4 regions of the Pantoea sp. AS142 genome follow, and region 1 is predicted to be linked to each of the others. Evidence: predicted binding sites of a transcription regulator. Region 1 holds the regulator's gene; each other region holds the start of a gene.
What was found. The regulator PurR, encoded in region 1, represses purine synthesis genes. The targets are predictions, from matches to a motif close to CANGCAAACGTTTGCNTG.
Positions count from the first base shown of each region.

Region 2: a site for PurR is predicted at 2,198-2,215, ahead of purM (phosphoribosylformylglycinamidine cyclo-ligase). Genes of this name have one in related genera too.
Region 3: a site for PurR is predicted at 2,325-2,342, ahead of purL (phosphoribosylformylglycinamidine synthase). Genes of this name have one in related genera too.
Region 4: a site for PurR is predicted at 1,510-1,527, ahead of guaD (guanine deaminase). Genes of this name have one in related genera too.

Region 1 covers NZ_JBBCMO010000001.1:967,637-971,850, forward strand. Annotated here, with positions in the region: gene punC (purine nucleoside transporter PunC) at 1-968, opposite strand, end outside; gene punR (DNA-binding transcriptional activator PunR) at 1,076-1,990, shown strand; gene purR (HTH-type transcriptional repressor PurR) at 1,978-3,003, opposite strand; gene cydH (cytochrome bd-I oxidase subunit CydH) at 3,285-3,374, shown strand; gene WFO64_RS04875 (C40 family peptidase) at 3,421-4,214, opposite strand, start outside.
Region 2 covers NZ_JBBCMO010000002.1:95,114-99,327, forward strand. Annotated here, with positions in the region: gene pstB (phosphate ABC transporter ATP-binding protein PstB) at 1-279, shown strand, start outside; gene purN (phosphoribosylglycinamide formyltransferase) at 460-1,098, opposite strand; gene purM (phosphoribosylformylglycinamidine cyclo-ligase) at 1,095-2,135, opposite strand; gene upp (uracil phosphoribosyltransferase) at 2,364-2,990, shown strand; gene uraA (uracil permease) at 3,134-4,214, shown strand, end outside.
Region 3 covers NZ_JBBCMO010000002.1:29,746-33,959, forward strand. Annotated here, with positions in the region: gene yfhb (phosphatidylglycerophosphatase C) at 1-152, shown strand, start outside; gene tadA (tRNA adenosine(34) deaminase TadA) at 216-707, shown strand; gene mltF (membrane-bound lytic murein transglycosylase MltF) at 704-2,161, opposite strand; gene purL (phosphoribosylformylglycinamidine synthase) at 2,429-4,214, shown strand, end outside.
Region 4 covers NZ_JBBCMO010000010.1:91,592-95,805, forward strand. Annotated here, with positions in the region: gene WFO64_RS17450 (YnfA family protein) at 208-534, shown strand; gene ydfG (bifunctional NADP-dependent 3-hydroxy acid dehydrogenase/3-hydroxypropionate dehydrogenase YdfG) at 564-1,310, opposite strand; gene guaD (guanine deaminase) at 1,710-3,038, shown strand; gene xdhA (xanthine dehydrogenase small subunit) at 3,035-4,214, shown strand, end outside.

The DNA of each region.
Region 1 (4,214 bases):
ATCAGCGCACCGGACACCACAATCGGATAGACCGCACCGTTAGCCAGCGCCATACCGCAGAAGGGTGCCATCAGGCTCATTAGCGTGCTATTGCCTGACAGCGCAACAGCAAACAGCGCAAGAATGCTCAGACTATAGACTCCCAGCAACCAGGGCAGCAACTGTGCGCCGCTAAAGCGGTTGAGGAGGGCGCGACAGCTGAATCCGCCAATTAAAAAGGCGAGTGTTTGCGGCACATAACTCAGGCCGATATCGGCAGGCGAGAGACCCAGATCCGCCAGAATAAAGGGCGAGCCGGTCAGCCAGGCAAAAAAGCTGGCTGAACAGGCGGAATAGATCAGCACATTTCCGCTGTAGACCCGTGATTTTAGCAGGGTGAAAAAGCCGGGCTGCGTACCTTTTTCGCCCGCGGGCTTACGCACGGTGGGCAGGCGCAGAGTAGTCAGAATCAACGCCACCGCAATCAGGGTTAGCACCAGGAAAATCGAACGCCAGTGGAAGTGACCGATCAGCCAGGCACCCAGCAATGGGGCCAGCGCCGGAGAGAGTGCAACCAGTGGCATAATGGTGGCAAATACTTTGTTGGCGCGCGCGGCAGGGTAGCGATCCACCACCAGCGCTTGCCAACTCACGGCCGCAGCACAGACACCAATTGCCTGAACAAAGCGCAGCGCCAGCATCAGATAGATATCATTTACCCACAGCATGCCTGCGCAGCCAACACCAAACATGGCCAGTCCGGCCAGCAGCACCGGTTTACGGCCGATGCGATCGGAAAGGGGGCCCCAGAAGAGCTGACCACAGGCGAAGCCTGCCAGGAATAGACTCATGCTGGCGCTGATCAGGCCGGGCGAGGTGTTAAAAGTTTGCTGCATTGCGCCAAAGGCGGGCAGGTACATATCAGTGGCTAAAAAGCCCAGCATGCTCAGCAGGGCAAGATAGGGCATGAATCCTTTATTCGACGACATTTGACTCTCATTTTGGCAGGATAAACGCGTCAGAGTGTAAAAGGTGCGTCTGACGCTGTGAAACGGTAATATTTGCCGATTGCTGTTAAAATTTTTGAAGGCAAATTATGTGGTCAGAATATGCATTAGAAGTGGTTGACGCCGTCGCCCGCGGGGGCAGCTTCAGCGCCGCCGCGCAGGAGTTACACCGGGTACCTTCTGCCATCAGCTATACGGTGCGTCAGCTGGAAAACTGGCTAGCGGTACCGCTATTCGAACGTCAGCATCGTGAAGTGGTTCTGACCCCGGCAGGCGAACATTTTGTCCGGGAAGGGCGCAGCATCATCAAAAAAATGCTTGCCACACGGCGACAGTGTCAGCAACTGGCCAACGGATGGCGCGGCCAGCTAAGCATTGCCGTTGACCGTATTGCTAAGCCTCAGCGCACCCGGCAAATGGTCAAAGATTTCTATCGCCACTTCCCCGATATGGAGTTGATCATCAGCTATGAAGTTTTTAACGGTGTATGGGATGCGCTGGCCGATGGCCGGGTGGATGTGGCGATTGGTGCGACTCAGGCGATTCCGGTTGGCGGACGGTTTGCCTTTCGGGATATGGGCAAACTCAACTGGCGTTGCGTTGTCGCGCCTCACCATCCCCTGACGCAAGCGAGCCAGATAGATGACGACACGCTGCGCAGTTGGCCATCACTGGTGCTGGAGGATACGTCACGCGCACTGCCGCGTCGTATGACATGGACGCTGGATAACCAGCGCAGGCTGGTGGTGCCGGAGTGGCAAACCGGCCTTGAGTGCGTGCAGGCGGGATTGTGCGTGGCGATGGTGCCTGGTCATCTGGCCAGGCCACTGCTCGACAGCGGCGAACTGGTTGAACTGACGCTGCCGGTGGCGTTTCCGGACAGCCCATGTTGCGTCAGCTGGGCAGAGGATCGCGCATCACCGGCGACAGGCTGGTTGCTCAGCTATCTGGGTGATGCGCAAACGCTTAATCAGGAGTGGTTAAGGGAAGATTACCGGCGATAGTCGCGGAACGGGCCATCGGCTACTGAACGGCGCTCAATCAGCGTGGGATGGACTTCAATCGTTTGTGAAACTTCACGCTTACTGGTGATACGGTCCAGCAGCATATCCAGCGCTTTCTCACCCAACTGGGCTTTAGGCTGATGCACTGTGGTCAGGGCGGGGGCGAAATAGCGGGCGTTGCGCACATTGTCATAGCCGATCACCGAAATGTCCTGTGGTACGCGCAAACCCATCTCATCGGCGGCGCAAATCGCGCCCATCGCCATGATGTCACCCCCACAGAACACTGCCGTCGGGCGTTGCTTCTGCGACAGGATCTGCTGCATCGCCTGATAGCCCGACTCCGGCTCAAAGTCACCCTGCACAATCCATTCGGTGCGCGGCTGAATACCCGCCTCTTCCAGCGCCTTCAGGAACCCGGCATGGCGGCCGCCACCGGTGTTACGCTCCATCTGACCGGGAATGGCACCAATCTCACGATGTCCACGTTCAATCAGATAGCGTCCCGCCAGATAACCGCCCTGAAAGGCATTATCCAGTACTGTGTCTGTGAAGTCGGCGCGCGACTCGCCCCAGTCCATCACTACCATCGGAATATTGCGGTTCTCTTCCAGCATTTGCAGCAGGTCGTCCGGATATTCAGAGCACATCACCAGCAAACCATCTACGCGTTTCTGCGCCATCATGCTGAGATAGGCGCGCTGTTTTTGCAGATCGTTATGCGCATTACCCAGAATCAATGTATAGCCTTTATCAAAACAGTGATTTTCAACCGCTTCAATAATTTCAGCGAAATAGGGCGCTTCGCTGGAGGTGGCAAGCAGGCCCAGCGTCTTGGTATGGTTCACTTTCAGGCTGCGCGCCACGGCGCTCGGTGAGTAGTGCAGTTCCTTAATCGCCTGCCAGACCGCGTTGCGCGTCTCTTCAGCCACAAAGCGGGTTTTATTGATGACGTGCGAAACGGTCGTCGTTGAGACTCCTGCGCGTTTCGCCACATCTTTAATTGTTGCCATGAAAATCGGACTCCAGTGCCTATCTAACCCTATGATAAGCTTTGTGTTAAACGTTTGCGTCTGTTCAGGGTTTTTTCCGCAAAAATGCCGCTTTACCGGACAGAAAACAGGCTCCTGGCGGAGAAAAACCGCCTGACAGCGTGCGCAAACGGAATCAGGGTTGCGCGCGTTGCGCAACAAAGGCGGGATTCTAACAAGGCTGGACGGATAAAACGAGATTTTTACTGGGCCCTGTGGGAAAATGCGATATCCACACTAATTGTGTGATGAAGGAGCAAGCAATGAGTACCGATCTTAAACTGGCTTTAATGACCACCGTGGGCTGTCTGCTGATGATTGTGGCCTTTAGTTTTACTGCCATTCTGCACTAATAAAAAAGCCGGGATTATCCCGGCTCTCTTCTGCTTGTTCTGCTACTCAGCGTATGGTTTTCGGCGTCATCACGCGACGGGCACCAATATAGTGACGTTGCCAGTAATCTTCCCCTAATGCGCTGATCTGAATATCTTTGCCGGTACGTGGTGACTGGATAAATTTGCCGTTGCCCAGGTAAACGCCGACGTGGTCAGCAGTACCGCGTCCATTGATGCGGAAGAAGACCAGATCGCCTTTCTCCAGCGACTCACGCTTGATTGGCGCAGCATCACGCAGGTGATACATCTCGTTAGCGGTTCGTGGGATTTTAAACTTCACCAGGTCTTTATACGCGTACCAGACCAGACCGCTGCAATCGAAACCGGTATGCGGTGAGGTGCCGCCCCACTGATACGGCTTACCTAACTGACCCATCAGCTTGGTCATCGCTGTTTCGCGCGCTTTCTGGTAGCGCTGGCGATGAGATTTGCTCATTTTAATCGTGCCGGTCTCGCTGGGGGTTACCTCAACCGTTTTCAGCGGGCGCTGATGACCATAGCGTTTCTTGTCTTTGTTCTTGTTGATACGGGCTGTTTTAAGCGAGGTCTTTTTAGCAGGTGTCTGTTTAGCGATGAGTTCGACTTTTTTCTGTTTTTTAGTTTTTAGTTTTTGAACCGAGCTGAGGCGAGTTTTTTTCGTCACCGTTTTCAACGGGCGACGCTTGCGGCGCTCATCGTCGCGCGCGCTCTTTTTCTCTGCCTTATGCGTACTAACGTTCACCGGTGCGTGCGGCGACGCAGCGGCGATGTTAAAAAACAGTTGCGCAAAGGCCAGCATGAAAAGCGTAATGATTAAAC
Region 2 (4,214 bases), on a different contig from region 1:
CGCGCCATTGCGATTGAACCTGAAGTGCTGCTGCTGGATGAGCCGACCTCCGCGCTGGATCCGATCTCCACGCTGGTGATTGAAGAGCTGATGACCACGCTGAAGCAGCATTTCACGCTGGTGCTGGTGACGCACAACATGCAGCAGGCCTCGCGCGTGTCCGATTTCACCGCGTTTATGCATCAGGGCGCGTTAGTGGAGTTTGATGAGACCGACCGGATTTTCACCGCGCCGAAGCAGCGACGGACCGAAGATTACATTACGGGGCGCTACGGTTAAGGAAGGGGAGAAGGCCGGTTTCATGCGGTGCGAATGAAGCACCGGCTCAGGTAGCCTGTACCCTTCGTAAAGACGCAAAATCGCCATTCATGGCACGCGCGGCTTTATTACGGGTACAGGCTCCCATCGCTTTGAGTTTTCAGCCGTTGAGGGTGAAAACCCGTGACGGCTTCAAACTCGTCAGTCGTTAGCATAACCCTGCGGCGGCAGTAGTTCGCCATCCAGCCAGGCTTTACCGTCATGCATCGCCAGGCGTCCCTCAGCAAACCAGTTAATCACCAGCGGATAGATGGCGTGCTCCTGGTGCTGCACCCGTTCGGTGATCTCCGCTTCGCTATCGCCGGGAAAAACCGGAACTTTCGCCTGGAGGATCACCGGCCCCCCATCCAGCTCGTCAGTCACGAAATGCACTGAGGTGCCATGTTCGCTGTCACCATTTTCCAGTGCCTGACGGTGAGTATGCAGACCTGGATATTTTGGCAGCAGGGAAGGGTGGATATTCAGCAGGCGATCGTGAAAATGGGCCACGAACGCGCTGCTGAGAATGCGCATATAACCTGCCAGCACAATCAAATCTGGACTGTATGCTTCGATTTCAGCGATGAGTTGGCGATCAAAGGCTTCACGGTCAGCGAAGTCGCTGGCGGCAAGCGCGTGAGCGGGAATACCTGCCTCCTGCGCCCGCGTCAGGCCATAAGCGGCGGCACGGTTGCTGAACACGGCAGCCACGCTGCCGTGAATTCGCTCGCTTGCACAGGCGTCAAGGATGGACTGAAGGTTACTTCCGTTGCCGGAAATCAGTACAACCAGTTTTTTCATCCGTTGATGACCACACGCTCTTCGGCATCAGAGGCTTTAATCACGCCGAGATTCCAGGCTTTCTCGCCCGCAGCCTGCATCAGCGCAATGGCTTTGTCCGCGTCTGCCGGGCTCAGGGCAATGATCATGCCGACGCCGCAGTTAAAGGTGCGGTACATCTCGAAACGGCTGACGTTGCCCGCTTGCTGTAACCAGCTGAAGACGGCCGGCCACTGCCAGCTTGTCTCGTCAATCACTGCCTGAGTGTTGTCGGGCAGCACGCGCGGGATATTTTCCCAGAAACCGCCGCCGGTCAGGTGGGCGATAGCGTGCACGTCGACCTGCTCAATCAGGCTCAGGATATTTTTCACGTAGATACGGGTGGGTTCCAGCAAATGATCAGCCAGCGGTTTGCCTTCCAGCTGTTCAGCCAGCGGATCGGTGTTGCTGACTTCCAGAATTTTGCGCACCAGCGAATAGCCGTTGGAGTGCGGGCCGCTGGAGCCGAGTGCTATTAGCACATCGCCATCCTGCACCTTGCTGCCATCAATGATCTCAGACTTCTCCACCACGCCGACACAGAAACCGGCCACGTCGTAATCTTCGCCGTGATACATGCCTGGCATCTCAGCGGTTTCACCGCCCACCAGCGCACAACCCGACTGCAGACACCCTTCGGCGATGCCGGTGATCACCGCAGAGGCGGTATCCACATCCAGTTTGCCGGTGGCGTAATAGTCGAGGAAGAAGAGCGGCTCGGCGCCCTGTACCACCAGGTCGTTGACGCACATCGCGACCAGGTCCACACCAATGGCATCGTGGCGTTTGAGATCCATCGCCAGACGCAGCTTGGTGCCAACGCCATCGGTGCCGGAGACCAGCACCGGTTCACGGTATTTTTGCGGCAGCGCGCAAAGCGCACCAAAACCGCCCAGTCCACCCATCACTTCCGGGCGACGCGTCTTTTTCACCACGCCTTTAATACGGTCAACCAGAGCGTTACCAGCATCAATATCAACACCGGCGTCTTTGTAACTGAGAGAGGTTTTGTCGGTCACTGCGAGGTCCCCACGCGAGTTGCGGTTGGTGGTTAAAATAAAGCGCGGCAATTCTATCAGTGCAGGCAAACGTTTGCGAGTCCGGGATTGCGCATCGGATGATTTTCATTAATCCTTAATTCGTCCCGGTAAAACCCGCGGCTTTGCGCAAGAGCAGGTGGCGCAGAGTGCAAAAGGCGGTATAATCCCGCGATTTTTTTTAGCTCAACTCATTCCGGGAGAACACCAATGAAGATCGTGGAAGTCAGACACCCGCTGGTCAAACATAAACTGGGCCTGATGCGTGAGCATGATATCAGTACAAAGCGTTTTCGTGAGCTGGCCTCTGAAGTGGGCAGCCTGCTGACCTACGAAGCGACCGCCGATCTGGAAACAGAGCGCGTAACCATTGAGGGCTGGAATGGCCCGGTAGAAATTGACCAGATCAAAGGCAAAAAAATCACGGTGGTCCCGATTTTGCGTGCTGGCCTTGGCATGATGGAAGGGGTGCTGGAGCACGTTCCCAGCGCCCGTATCAGCGTGGTGGGTGTCTACCGTGATGAAGAGACACTGGAGCCGGTTCCCTATTTCCAGAAGCTGGTTTCTAACATCGAAGAGCGTCTGGCGCTGGTGGTCGATCCGATGCTGGCGACCGGCGGTTCCATGATTGCCACCATCGACCTGCTAAAGAAAGCGGGCTGCACCAGCATCAAAGTGTTGGTACTGGTTGCTGCGCCAGAAGGGATTGCCGCGCTGGAGAAAGCGCATCCTGACGTCGAACTCTACACCGCGTCAGTGGATCAGGGATTGAATGAGAAGGGTTACATCATTCCCGGGCTCGGCGATGCCGGGGACAAGATTTTCGGAACCAAATAAATCGCACAGCCGACCAGAGAGTCGGCTTTTTTTTGGCAAAAAAACTCTCTGACCGGTTTCGGTTTGCTGCAAGGCTAACCGGCGTGCCTGCTGCTGTGCCAAGGGCGCGAACCTGCGGGGATAAATACATAAGGGGATAAATGATGACTCGTCGCGCCATTGGCGTCAGTGAACGACCGCCGTTACTGCAAACCATTCCACTCAGCCTGCAACACCTGTTCGCCATGTTTGGTGCCACAGTACTGGTACCGATTCTGTTCCACATTAACCCGGCGACGGTGCTGTTATTCAACGGCGTGGGGACGCTGATCTACCTCTTTATCTGTAAAGGCAAAATTCCCGCTTATCTCGGTTCCAGTTTTGCCTTTATCTCGCCGGTGCTGCTGTTGCTGCCGCTGGGTTATGAGGTCGCACTGGGCGGATTTATCCTGTGCGGCGTGCTGTTCTGTCTCGTGGCGCTGATTGTCAAACGCGCGGGCACCGGCTGGCTCGATGTGATGTTTCCCCCGGCAGCGATGGGCGCGATTGTCGCCGTCATCGGTCTGGAGCTGGCGGGTGTGGCCGCTAATATGGCGGGCCTGCTGCCCGCGGAAGGCAGTGCGCCCGACAGTAAAACCGTGCTGATTTCGCTGGTCACGCTGGCAGTGACGGTCTTCGGTTCCGTGCTGTTTCGTGGCTTCCTGGCGATCATCCCGATTCTGGTTGGGGTCGTGGCGGGTTATCTGCTCTCCGCGTTTATGGGCATCGTTGACTGGAGCGGCGTAGCCAAAGCCCCGTGGTTTGCACTGCCAACCTTCTATACACCGCGCTTTGAGTGGGTGGCAATGCTGACGATTCTCCCTGCGGCGCTGGTGGTGATTGCCGAGCATATCGGTCATCTGGTGGTCACCGCCAACATCGTAAAGAAAGATTTGATTCGCGACCCTGGCCTGCATCGTTCGATGTTTGCCAACGGCTTATCAACCGTAATCTCCGGCTTCTTTGGTTCGACGCCCAACACCACCTACGGCGAAAACATCGGTGTGATGGCGATTACCCGCGTCTACAGTACCTGGGTGATTGGCGGCGCAGCGATCCTGGCGATCCTGCTTTCTTGCGTCGGTAAACTGGCGGCGGTGATCCAGGCGATCCCGGTACCGGTCATGGGCGGCGTGTCGCTGCTGCTGTATGGCGTGATTGGCGCATCCGGTATCCGGGTGTTGATCGAATCCAAAGTCGATTACA
Region 3 (4,214 bases), on a different contig from region 1:
ATGAGAAAGTGGCGCAGCTTGAGGAGAAAATCGGCACGCCGTTACAGCTCTACAGCGGCTATAGCGACAGCAAACAGGACAACCCGCTGCTGTTTTTCTGTCAGCATCGCTGGCGCGTGACACCTGCTGGTGAGCTGCAACAGCTGGAATAAGTTTCGACACGGTCTGAGAGACCGCTATAATGCGCCGCTTTTTAGTCGCCCGGAGTGGTCAGCGTGAAACAACAAGATGAATACTGGATGCGCCATGCGCTTGGCCTTGCGCGCCGGGCCTGGGAGCAGGGCGAAGTGCCGGTAGGTGCGGTGCTGGTTCAGAATGATCGGGTCATTGGCGAAGGCTGGAACCGCCCCATCGGCCAGCACGATCCGACGGCGCATGCAGAGATCATGGCCCTGCGGCAGGGCGGTAAAGTGCTGGAAAATTACCGCCTGCTCGATACCACGCTCTACGTAACGCTGGAGCCGTGTGTGATGTGTGCCGGCGCTATGGTTCACAGCCGCATTACCCGGCTGGTCTATGGTGCGCATGACAGTAAAAGTGGGGCGGCGGGATCGCTGCTTGATGTACTGGGCCATCCCGGCATGAATCATCAGGTTGAATTACAGAGCGGCGTGCTGGAAGAAGAGTGTGCCGCCATGCTGAGCGACTTCTTCCGTATGCGTCGCGAACAGAAAAAAGCGCTGCGTCAGACGCAACGCCAGGACTAGTTCATGGCGATCTTCGGTTCAACAGCAGGATAGCCTTTGGCGAGTTCAGCGTTGGCTTCAGCCTGCCGCGCCAGACGCTTATCCTGCTCCTGCAGATAACCCACCAGGCTTAACTGATACTTACGGATATTTTCTACATAGTTATAAGCTTCGTGTCCACGGGCGTAGCCATACGCCGTCTGGGTGTAGTAACGCTTCTGGCTCAGCATGGGCAGACGCAGCTTTACATCTGCCCAGCTGTCTGGATTATCCCCCTGGCGGGCAGTGAGTTTACGCACATCAAGCATATGGGCATAGCCCATGTTATAGGCCGCCAGCGCAAACCAGATGCGCTCATCTTCTGGGATGGTCTGCGGCACCTTTGCCATCATCTCCTGCAGATACTGGCTGCCGCCGCGAATGCTCTGTTCAGGATCGGTACGGTCGCCCACATCCAGGCTCTCAGCGGTATTACGGGTCAGCATCATCATGCCGCGGACGCCGGTAGGGGAGGTGGCCTGCGGGTTCCAGTGCGACTCCTGATAGGAGATCGCCGCCAGCAGTCGCCAGTCAATGCTGGTAGCGTACTTCTCAAACAACGGCTTGATGTCGGGCAGCGTGTTGTCGATAGCGCGCAGGAACGTGCGGGTATCGACATAATCAAAGGTGCCGACGTGGCCGAGATATTTCTCCTCCAGCCGCGCCATCGCCCCTTCTTCACCCATACCGTTAAAGAAGTCGAGCATCGCTGCATTCAGGCTGTCATCTTCGCTGTGCCGCACATACCAGGTTACCGGCTCTTCATCGGTGACATCGAACGCCACCGCAAGCTGCGGATAGATGCGCTGCAACAGGGCAATGGTCACGGAGTCACCAATGGTGTAGTCGAGCTTGCCGTCGGCCACCGCTTCCAGCAGCGCTTTGGGACTTTGATCGGTCGAGATCGCCCAGTCCAGATCGGGAAACTGATTTGAACGCGCGCTCTTCAGCGTTGACAGATAGGCCGAACCTGAAGCAACGGTAAGCCGCCCCTTTAAGTCACCCAGGTTTTTAGGGCGCGTCTTATCCACGCGATAGACCAGCTGTTGCGAAACGTTGTAGTAACCTGGCCCGGTCTGATAGCGTGTCAGGCGTTCGCTGTTGTAGTTCAGGCCTGCGGCCAGCAAATCGGCTTTGCCATCGTCAAGGTCATCAAACAGATCGCTCAGGTTAGGACGCACCGTCACCTTAAGTTTGACGCCCAGATAGTCGGCGAAGCGTTTTGCCAGCTCATAATCCATACCGGCCGGAGATTGGTTAACTGTGTAGTAAGTCAATGGGGAGTTGATGGTACTGACGCGCAGCACTCCCCGTGATTTAATCTGTGAAATCCTGTCTTGCCCACCCCCATACCAGGGAATGGATGGCCACAGCGCTAACGCTAGCAGCACGGCAACCAGACCGATAAACAGATAATTAAATTTTAGGCGTTTCAAATAGTTATCTCTCGCTGGCTCTAAGGCCTCTGTCTTTTAAAGGCAGTATTTATCTTCTTTGAACTCCCAGAGCGAGGGGCATTTTGCGCAACAAAATCACGCTGAGCAACTTTTATAGCAACTTTTGCGCAAAATTCAGGCAAATCCGGGGTGCCAAAAATTGTGCGCAAACGGTTTCGTCGCGAGGTCGCTTTCTTTATAATACGCCCCGTTTTCCCTGTTGCGCCCAATGAAGCGTCGTCTGGCGCCCTGACGAGAGATTTATTAATGGAAATTCTGCGTGGTTCGCCCGCCCTGTCGGCATTTCGTGTAAACAAGCTGCTGACCCGCTTTCAGGACGCTCATCTGCCGGTGAGTGATATTTACGCTGAGTACATCCATTTTGCTGATGTCAGCACGCCCTTAAGCGCTGACGAACAGAGCCGTCTGCAGCGCCTGCTGAAATATGGTCCCTCTCTCGCTGAACATGCCCCACAGGGTCGTCTGCTCCTGGTGACGCCACGTCCCGGCACCATTTCGCCCTGGTCATCCAAAGCTACCGACATTGCCCACAACTGCGGGCTGCCACAGGTGCGTCGTCTGGAACGCGGCCTGGCCTTTTACGTGCAGGCCCCTCAACTGACCGAAGCGCAGTGGCAAACGCTGGGTACACTGCTGCACGATCGGATGATGGAAACGGTCTTCAGCGATCTGACGCAGGCTGAGCAACTGTTCGCGCATCATACGCCACAGCCGGTGAAGAGTGTCGATCTGCTCGGTGAGGGCCGTCAGGCGCTGGTTCAGGCGAATATCTCATTGGGTCTGGCGCTGGCAGACGATGAAATCGACTACCTGGTAGCGGCGTTCACCGCACTGGGCCGCAATCCCAATGACATTGAACTCTATATGTTTGCGCAGGCGAACTCTGAGCACTGCCGTCACAAGATCTTCAACGCAGACTGGATTATCGACGGCGAGAAACAGCCAAAGTCGCTGTTTAAGATGATTAAAAACACCATGGAGCAGACGCCGGACTTCGTGCTCTCTGCTTATAAAGATAACGCTGCCGTGATGGAAGGGTCAGAGGTTGGCCGCTTCTTTGCTGACGCCGGAGAGAGCGAATACCGCTGGCATCAGGAAGCGGCGCACATCCTGATGAAGGTAGAAACCCACAACCATCCAACGGCGATCTCGCCATGGCCAGGCGCTGCCACCGGTTCCGGGGGTGAAATCCGTGATGAAGGCGCAACCGGACGCGGCTCCAAGCCAAAAGCGGGCCTGGTCGGATTCTCGGTCTCTAACCTGCGCATCCCCGGCTTTGAACAGCCGTGGGAAGAGGATTTCGGCAAACCGGCCCGCATTGTCAGCGCGCTGGAGATCATGAACGATGGCCCACTGGGTGGTGCGGCGTTTAACAATGAATTTGGTCGTCCGGCACTGAATGGCTACTTCCGTACCTATGAAGAGCAGGTCACCAGTCACAATGGCACCGAGCTGCGCGGCTATCACAAGCCAATTATGCTGGCAGGCGGCATCGGTAACATCCGTGCCGATCACGTGCAGAAAGGCGAAATCACCGTGGGCGCCAAACTGGTGGTGCTGGGTGGTCCGGCAATGAACATCGGGCTGGGCGGCGGCGCGGCGTCATCGATGGCCTCCGGCCAGTCTGATGCTGACCTCGACTTCGCCTCGGTACAGCGTGATAACCCAGAGATGGAACGCCGTTGTCAGGAAGTCATCGACCGCTGCTGGCAGCTGGGCGATGAGAACCCGATTCTGTTTATCCACGACGTGGGCGCTGGCGGCCTCTCTAATGCGATGCCGGAACTGGTCAGCGATGGTGGCCGAGGCGGCCGGTTTAACCTGCGTGACATCCTGAGTGATGAGCCAGGCATGAGCCCGCTGGAAGTCTGGTGTAACGAATCACAGGAACGTTATGTGATGGCCGTGGCGCCGGATCAACTGGCGCAGTTTGAGGCGATTTGCCAGCGCGAGCGCGCACCCTTCGCGGTGATTGGTGAAGCCACCGAAGAGCGGCACCTGAGCCTGGAAGATAGCCATTTCGGTAATAAGC
Region 4 (4,214 bases), on a different contig from region 1:
CCCATCAGGTGTAAGGGTTGCAGGCAGTCTGGACTCTGACAGCGCGGAACAACCGGCACGTACACGTCGTTCGTGCGGCTTATGAGCACTGCCCAGGTCAGACTGACAAATAAAATAGCCTAATGGTAAAGGGTCTTAGTATATCATCGCCGTTTCTTTGCTCACCAGCCGTGAGTCGTTTGTTTACGTTCAGGAGAGATAAGGGTGCTGATTAAAACCGCCTTGCTGTTTTTTATTACCGCGCTGGCGGAGATCACCGGCTGCTTTCTGCCGTGGTTGTGGCTGAAAAAAGGCGGCTCAGCCTGGCTGTTACTGCCTGCAGCGGCGAGTCTGGCGCTGTTTGTCTGGCTCCTGACTCTGCATCCGGCTGCCAGCGGACGGGTCTATGCCGCCTACGGTGGCGTCTATGTGCTCACCGCGTTGCTCTGGTTACGGGTGGTGGATGGCGTGAAGTTAAGCGCGTGGGACTGGAGCGGGGCACTGATTGCTTTCAGCGGCATGCTGATCATTGTACTGGGCTGGGGTCGCGGATAACGCCAGCCAGGGGCTGGCGCTGCAGCGGTTTAAGGTTTATGCACTTTCAGGCCCGCCAGCGTCTGGCTGACCGGCATCATCTCCAGGCTATTGATGTTGACATGCTTAGGCAGAGTGGCGACCCAGTAGACCGCTTCTGTAACATCTTCCGGCGTTAAGGCGGTTGCGCCTTCATAGACCTGACCCGCTTTGTCATCATCACCTTTAAAACGCACATTGGAAAACTCGGTGCCACCGACCAGACCGGGTTCAATGTCGGTCACGCGCAGCGCGGTGCCGTGCAGGTCGGTACGCAGATTAAGGCTGAACTGGCGAACAAAGGCTTTGGTGGCACCATATACGTTACCACCGGCATAAGGCCAGCTACCGGCAATTGAGCCGATATTGATGATATGACCCACATCACGTTCCACCATCTGTGGCAGCAGGGCGCGGGTCATATAGACCAGGCCTTTAGTATTGGTGTCGATCATATTTTCCCAGTCTTCAACATTGGCCTTGTGCGCAGGCTCTACACCCAGCGCCAGACCCGCGTTGTTAACCAGCACATCGATATTGCGCCACTCCGCCGGTAACTTCGCCACCGCCTCTTCAATCGTGGCGCGGTTACGCACATCAAGCTGCACCGTATACAGGTTCTCACCCAGCTCTTCTTTCAGCGCTTTTAAACGTTCGGCACGGCGTCCGCTGGCAATGACTTTGTGACCATTCTCAATAAAGCGGCGGGTAATGCTTTGACCAAAACCCGCCGTCGCGCCGGTAACAAAAATAATCATCTCACTGTTCCTTATGCCATTTTAAAGTCGATGGCTTCACCATAGCATTTCATTTCCGCTTCTGCGCGTGGAAAAGTCGTCAGGGCTGTAAACGGATTTTACCGGGCACACTGTGCCGTTTCAGGGCAGGTTGCACCTTAAAAGGGCAGTTTTGCAGCCGACAGGCGATACTCAAGACATTCCGCCCGCGCGATATCGTATAGCAACCGTTTGCATCTATTCCGCAAACGGTTGCTACGTCATTTGTAGCCCTATTTGTTGCGCAACTCCCGACTTTAACCCTATTTGATTGATATTAAATGAATTTTGTCTATTTCAGTTCTGGCACGCAGGTTGCAGGGTTATTAAAGAGAGAACCCTCTGCAGACACTGAATCGCGCTTTCAGAAAGGACATTATCATGCTATCAGCAACCGACACGGCGATACGCGCCAGCTTCTTTGACTTTACTGGCGTAGTGGATCATCCCGATGACCTGACCGGGCAGGCCCGCTATTTGCAGGACGGCGTGTTGCGGCTGCGTGAGGGACGCGTCGTGGGGCTGGATAGCTGGGAGAACAGCGAGGCGATGCTGGCGGGTCAGCCTGTTACTGATTTACGCGGCAAAGTGATCGTGCCTGGCTTTGTCGATACGCACATTCACTATCCGCAGACAGAGATGATTGGCGCATTTGGCGAACAGTTGCTGGAGTGGCTTAATCACTACACTTTCCCGGTTGAAGCGCAATATCACTGCCCCGATCATGCTGCACGCATGTCTGCTTTTTTCCTGCATCAGCTGCTCTCCAACGGCACCACCAGTGCGCTGGTGTTCGGTACCGTCCATCCTCAATCGGTCGACGCACTGTTCTGCGCCGCCGAAGCCCTGAACATGCGGCTGATTGTCGGGAAAGTGATGATGGACCGCAATGCGCCGGATAACCTCACCGAAACCCCGGAACAGAGCTACCAGCAGACGCGGGCGCTGATTGAGCGCTGGCATAAGCGTGGACGGTTAAACTACGCCCTGACGCCGCGCTTTGCACCGACCTCAACCCCACAGTTGCTGGAAAAGGTGCAGCAGCTGCGTCAGGAATTCCCGGATGCCTGGCTGCACACTCATCTCAGCGAAAACCCGCAGGAGGTCGCCTGGGTCAAAGAACTGTTCCCGGAGCGTGATGGCTATCTGGACGTGTATCACCATTACCACCTGACCGGCCGTCGCAGCGTTTTTGCTCACTGCCTGCATCTTGAAGAGAGCGAATGGCAATGTTTGCACGATACTGATTCATCCATTGCCTTCTGTCCCACCTCAAACCTGTTTCTCGGCAGCGGTCTGTTTAATCTGAAACGCAGCTGGCAGCAGGGTGTGAAAGTGGGGATCGGCACCGATGTCGGTGCAGGCACGACCTTTAATATGCTGCAGACCCTGGGCGAAGCTTACAAGGTGGGCCAGTTGCAGCACTACCGGCTCAGTGCTGCCGAAGCTTTTTATCACGCCACGCTGGGCGGGGCGCGTGCGCTGGATCTCGATCATGCCATCGGTAATTTCAACGTCGGTAAAGAGGCGGATTTTGTGGTGCTCGACCCGGCTGTGTCTGCCCTGCAGCAGTTACGCATCGGCAACAGCAAAGATATCTGGGAAAAACTGTTTGTATTAATGACGCTGGGCGACGACCGCAATATTGCCCAGACCTGGGTAGCCGGTCGTCCGGTCTGGCAGCGCGACACACAGGAGCAAGCCGCATGATCCAGTTTCTGTTAAACAACCAGCTGGTCAGCGAAACGGCGCTCGACCCCAATCTCACCGTGCTCAACTACCTGCGCACCCGGCAGCAGCGCCCTGGCACCAAAGAAGGCTGTGCCTCAGGTGACTGCGGTGCCTGCAGCGTCACTCTGGGCAAAGCCGTCGAAGGAAAGATGCAGTATGAGACGATCAACAGTTGCCTGACACTGGTCTCTTCTTTACAGGGCAAACAGCTGATTACGGTTGAGGATTTGCGTCATGGCCGCGCGCTGCATCCGGCGCAGCAGGCGATGGTCGACTGCCACGGTTCGCAATGCGGATTCTGCACGCCAGGCTTTGTGATGTCGCTGTTCAGCCTGCGAAAAAATGCCGCGTGCTGGGATCGCCATCAGGCCGAAGCCGCACTGGCGGGCAACCTTTGCCGCTGTACGGGCTACCGGCCAATTATGGCTGCCGCCGAACAGCTCCTCTCACAGCCGGTGACAGACCAGTTTGATCACAGCGCCGCGGTCATCGTGCAGCGGCTTGAAGCGCTGTCAGATCCTGAGATGCAGGCATTAAGCGGGGAGAATCGCCGCTGTTTTCTGCCGAAAACCCCGTCCCAACTGGCGGAGATCTACCTGGCGTATCCCGATGCGATGCTGATTGCCGGTGGCACCGATCTCAGCCTGCAGATTACCCAGCAGCATAAAAGGATACCGCTATTGATTGCCCTGGAGCAGGTTGCCGCGCTCAAAGTTTGTAGCGAATTCGATGATCACTACCTGCTGGGAGCAGGTGCATCGCTGCAGCAGGTCAGCGAGTTTCTTGCCAGCCGCATTCCCGGCGTCAGTGAGATGCTGCAGCGCTTTGCCTCACTGCAAATCCGTCTGCAGGGCACCCTGGGCGGCAATATTGCCAATGCGTCGCCGATTGGGGATGCCTCGCCGATGCTTTTGGCCCTTGATGCCAGCCTGTTGCTGCAGCGCGGTGAGCAGCTGCGCAGTCTGCCACTCGACCACTTTTTTACCGGCTACCGGCAAACCCGGCTGGAAAAAGGGGAGTTTATTCGCGCCATCCGCATTGATAAGGTGACGGTGTCACCCGATTTCGTCGCCTGGAAGGTCTCTAAACGACTGGATGATGATATCTCAGCGGTGTTCGCGGCCTTTAACCTCAGCATTGACCAGGGCGTGATCA